DNA from 2 places in the Streptomyces sp. P6-2-1 genome. Region 1 is predicted to be linked to the other one. Evidence: riboswitches for the same ligand, from Rfam matches in the RefSeq annotation. Region 1 holds a riboswitch; the other holds the start of a gene.

Region 1 (2,379 bases):
CCTGACGAGCGGCCGGTACAGGGCGTAGGGGAGGGCGGGCAGCCTGGCCGCCCAGCGCTCGCGGGTCTCCTGCGAGTCGAGGGTGCGGGCGGCCGCGAGGCGGGTGAGGAGCGTGGATTTGCCGCTCCCGGGGAGCCCCGAGACGGCCACGAGGTCGCCTTCGGCGAACCGTAGGCGCCGGGGGGCGTACGGGGCGCTTCCGCGCAGGTCCAGGATGCGGGGCGCGGCGGGGTGCGCGGGCGTGTTCCCCGCGCGCGGGGCGGCTCCCCCGGCGCCGCCGTACGGCGCGGGCTGCCGCGCGTCACCATGCGAGGCAGCCGGCCGTGCGTCACCGGGCGGGGCGGCCAGCCGCGTATCGCCGTACGGCGCGGCCCGCCGCGTGTCGTCGCCGTACGGGGTGGTCTCCCGTGCGCCGTCCCCCGGAAGGGTCTCCCGTGTGTCGCTGTACGGGGCCGCTCCCCGTGCGCCGCTCCCGGGCCCCGGTCCCCCGTTCCCCGCCGTCGTGCTCCGGCCACGCTCCGTGCCTGTCCGCTGCCGCATCGCGCATCCTCCCCCGTGCTCGCGGTCCGCCCGCAGCACCCTCTCCAGAGTAAAGAGAAGGTAATGCGGGTTACCGGGACAGTGCCCCGCGCGGGCGGCGGGGAACCCCGGCGTGACGTACCTCGCCGCCGGGTGCCGGGATGCCCCTTCTGTCGCCCGGGGCGGCGTGCGATGATGGCGGCGATCCACCGCGTTTCCACAGCTCGACCGCTTCGCGGCTCGACTGTTGACAACCTCATACCGGCCGCTTGAATCCGCGCGGGAGAGTCCCGGGAGCCGCACAGCCGCTCCGGGGCGCCGAAGGAGCAAGTCCCTCCCTTGAATCTCTCAGGCCCCGATACCGCGCGGGCGAGGCACATCTGAAAAGCGGGCCGGGCGACCGGTCCCACCCACGGTGCAAGTCCGCCCGCCGCGCGCGGGTCATGACGAACCTCTCAGGTCCCGATGACAGATGGGGAGGAAACCCCTCGCCCGTCTCGTCCCTGGGAGCCGACCGCATGAGTGACACGCCCGACACGCCCGCCGCCCCCCTCCGCAAGACCGCGCTCGACGCCGCGCACCGCGCGCTCGGGGCGACGATGACCGATTTCGCCGGCTGGGACATGCCGCTGCGCTACGGCAGCGAGCGCGAGGAGCACACGGCGGTGCGCGAGCGCGCCGGGCTCTTCGACCTCTCCCACATGGGCGAGATCACCATCAGCGGTCCGCAGGCCGTCGACCTGCTCGACTACGCGCTCGTCGGCAACATCGGCTCCGTGAAGGAGGGCCGCGCCCGCTACACGATGATCTGCCGTGCGGACGGCGGCATCCTCGACGACCTCATCGTGTACCGCACCGCGGCGGACACGTACCTCGTCGTCGCCAACGCCTCCAACGCGCAGATCGTCCTCGACGCGCTGCGTGAGCGCGCCGCCGGTTTCGACGCCGAGGTGCGCGACGACAGGGACGCGTACGCGCTGCTCGCCGTGCAGGGCCCCGCGGCCGCGCGCGTCCTCGCGAGGATCACCGACGCGGACCTCGACGGGCTCAAGTACTACGCGGGTCTGCCGGGCTCCGTCGGCGGCGTCGACGTCATGATCGCGCGCACGGGCTACACGGGCGAGGACGGTTTCGAGCTGTTCTGCGCCCCGGCCGACGCGCCGAAGCTGTGGGGCGCGCTCTTCGCCGCCGGGACCGGATTCGGCATGGTGCCGTGCGGGCTCGCGTGCCGCGACACGCTGCGCCTCGAAGCCGGGATGCCGCTGTACGGGCACGAGCTGAGCACCTCGCTCACGCCCTTCGACGCGGGCCTCGGGCGCGTCGTGAAGTTCGAGAAGACGTCGAACGAAGGCCGTTTCGTGGGCCGCGAGGCGCTTGAGGCCGCTGCCGAGAAGGCCGCGAGCACCCCGCCCCGCAAGCTCGTCGGGCTGATCGCCGCGGGCCGTCGCGTGCCGCGGGCCGGGTACGCGGTCGTCGCGGGCGGGCAGGTCGTCGGCGAGGTCACCTCGGGTGCCCCGTCCCCGACGCTCGGCAAGCCGGTCGCGATGGCCTACGTGGACGCCGCGCACGCCGCGCCGGGCACGGAGGGCGTCGGCGTCGACATCCGGGGCAAGCACGAGCCGTACGAGGTCGTGGCGCTGCCCTTCTACAAGCGGCAGAAGTAGCGCCGGCGGGAGACCGGTGCGGGCGCGCGCACGTGTCGTGCCGCCGCCCGGCCCGGTACCCGCACCGGTGGGCCTGGCGGGCCCCGTTGTCCGCCCGCTGCCGCCTCACACCTCCCCCCTTTCCCCACCACTCCCCCGCGTACAGGAGAATTCAGGCCATGAGCAACCCCACGAACCTGCGGTACAGCAAAGAGCA
Region 2 (2,379 bases), 4.6 Mb from region 1:
AGGACCTGCGCGGTGCAGATGTTGCTCGTCGCCTTCTCACGGCGGATGTGCTGCTCGCGGGTCTGGAGCGCGAGACGGTACGCCTTGTCGCCGTCCGCGTCGACGGAGACGCCGACCAGGCGCCCGGGCAGGTTGCGGGCGAAGGTCTCGCGCACGGCCATGTACCCGGCGTGCGGGCCGCCGAAGCCCATCGGGACGCCGAAGCGCTGCGTCGTACCGACGGCGATGTCCGCGCCCAGCTCACCGGGCGGCGTGAGCAGGGTGAGGGCGAGCAGATCGGCGGCGACGGTGACGACGGCGTTGACCGCGTGCGCCTGCTCGATGACGGGGCGCAGGTCCCGTACGGCCCCGGAGGCGCCCGGGTACTGGAGGAGGAGGCCCGTGACGCCGCCCTCGGCGTACTCGGCGGGCAGGCCCTGCGACAGGTCGGCGACGACGACGACGACGCCCGTCGGCTCCGCGCGCGTGCGCAGCACGGCGACGGTCTGCGGGAAGGTGTCGGCGTCGACGAGGTAGACACCCTTCTTGACCTTGCCGACGCGCCGCGAGAGGGCCATCGCCTCGGCGGCCGCTGTGCCCTCGTCGAGCAGCGAGGCGCCCGATGTGGGCAGCCCGGTGAGGTCGGCCACCATCGTCTGGAAGTTGAGCAGCGCCTCCAGGCGGCCCTGCGAGATCTCCGGCTGGTACGGGGTGTACGCGGTGTACCAGGCAGGGTTCTCCATGACGTTGCGCAGGATGACCGGCGGCGTGAAGGTGCCGTAGTAGCCGAGGCCGATCATGGAGTCCACGACCTCGTTGCGCCGGGCGAGGGCGCGCAGTTCGGCGAGAACCTCGGCCTCGGTGCGCGCCGCGGGGAGCTGGAGCGCCTCGGCGGAGCGGATCACCTCGGGCACAGCGGCGGCGGTCAGCTCGTCGAGCGAGCCGAAACCGACCTGGGCGAGCATCTTCGCCCGCGCCTCGGCATCGGGCCCGATGTGGCGCTGGGAGAAGGGCGTGCCCTCTTCCAGCCGGGTCAGCGGGGTGCGGTGGACGGTCATCTGCGGGGGCCTCCTGGTCGGCGCGACCTGCACCGGATACCGCCTGCGGGTACCCGGACGGCCTCCCCCTCTGTCATCCGGACCTGAGAGCTTCACCTTCACGGGCGCACGCGCCCGGGCAGGCTTTCACCGTCGGTGAGGACCATCGCCCTGCGTACCCGCCGGACGCGTCCTGCTTTCCAGAGTGACCTCACCCGCGCGGTACAGGGGCCTGAGAGATTCCGGGGAGGATTTGCTCCTTCGGCGTCCCCGGCCTTCGCGCTCCGGGGCACTCTCCCGCACAGGGTCAGCAGCCAATGGCCAGCCTACCAGCGGCGCGCCGGGCAGGTCAGGGGCAGCGGGCCGCCGAGTGGCCGCCGGGGCGGAAGTGCATTTACGTAGGGGTACGAGCCCTACGGCCCCGCAGCGCGGGCGCCGACACCAGGAGGTGCCGTGGAGACCGATATCGACCCGCACGCCCTGATCGGTCGCAAGGCGGTGGACCACGAGGGTGCCAGGATCGGCACCGTGGACGAGGTGTACCTCGACGACGCCACCGGAATCCCGGAGTGGGCGGCGATACGCACCGGCCTCTTCAGCAGGGACGCCTTCGTCCCGCTGGAGCCGAGCGAACTCGTCTCGGGCGTCCTGCGCGTCCCCTTCGCGCGCGCCCTCATCAAGGACGCGCCCGATTTCGGCGTCGGCCGCCACCTCTCCCCGCAGCAGGAGATCCAGCTCTACCGCCACTACGGCCTCGACGCGAGCCCCCCCGAGGCGCACGAGGACGTCGAGTTCGGGCAGATCGCCGGCCGCGAGGACGCCTGAGAACCGGGCGCCCCGGATCACGCCCCTGTCGATTCCCGGCCACCTTCCGGCACCGCCGGCCACCAGGCCCCCGCCGCTCCCGGCCGCACCTCCTCGTCGCCCGTTCCGCGCACCAGCGGCAGCGGCTCCCCCGCGCTCAGGTCCGGGTCGTCGACGGCGAAGGTCCGCACGCGCCCCGGCCGCGCGTCGTAGGGCGTCTCGAAGCGCACCGTGACGCGGCCCAGGCCACTGCCCTGCACCCACCCTGCCCCGTGCTCCTCGTGCACGACGTCCTGGCCGGGGCGCCACTGCGGCACGGAGGGCGGCGGCGGTACGGGCGAGGCCGCGGGCACCGGGAGCGGTTCGGGGGCGCGCGCGAGGGGTTCCTCGCCCGCCGTCGTACGCGCGAAGAGCACCTCCTGCGTGAAGTCGGCGAGCCCGGAGACCCCGACCCCGAGCAGCCGCACCCCGCCTGTCGTGTCGACGAGTTCCAGGAGCCGCGCCGCCGCCTCGCGCACGACGGCCGGGTCGTCGGTGGGCGCGCGCAGCGTCTCGGAGC

Evidence for each region. Region 1 has a riboswitch for glycine ahead of gcvT (glycine cleavage system aminomethyltransferase GcvT). Riboswitches for the same ligand answer to the same signal wherever they lie in the genome.
Region 2: it holds a riboswitch for glycine, as region 1 does, so the genes downstream of both, gcvP (aminomethyl-transferring glycine dehydrogenase) here and gcvT (glycine cleavage system aminomethyltransferase GcvT) in region 1, are expected to answer to the same signal.

Annotation. Positions count from the first base shown of each region.
Region 1 is NZ_CP192513.1:5,217,354-5,219,732, reverse strand. Features, by position in the region: gene ACQYWQ_RS22355 (AAA family ATPase) at 1-348, opposite strand, end outside; glycine riboswitch at 790-893, shown strand; glycine riboswitch at 894-1,001, shown strand; gene gcvT (glycine cleavage system aminomethyltransferase GcvT) at 1,038-2,183, shown strand; gene gcvH (glycine cleavage system protein GcvH) at 2,342-2,379, shown strand, end outside.
Region 2 is NZ_CP192513.1:640,735-643,113, forward strand. Features, by position in the region: gene gcvP (aminomethyl-transferring glycine dehydrogenase) at 1-1,037, opposite strand, end outside; glycine riboswitch at 1,227-1,326, opposite strand; gene ACQYWQ_RS02865 (PRC-barrel domain-containing protein) at 1,470-1,841, shown strand; gene ACQYWQ_RS02870 (DNA polymerase IV) at 1,859-2,379, opposite strand, start outside.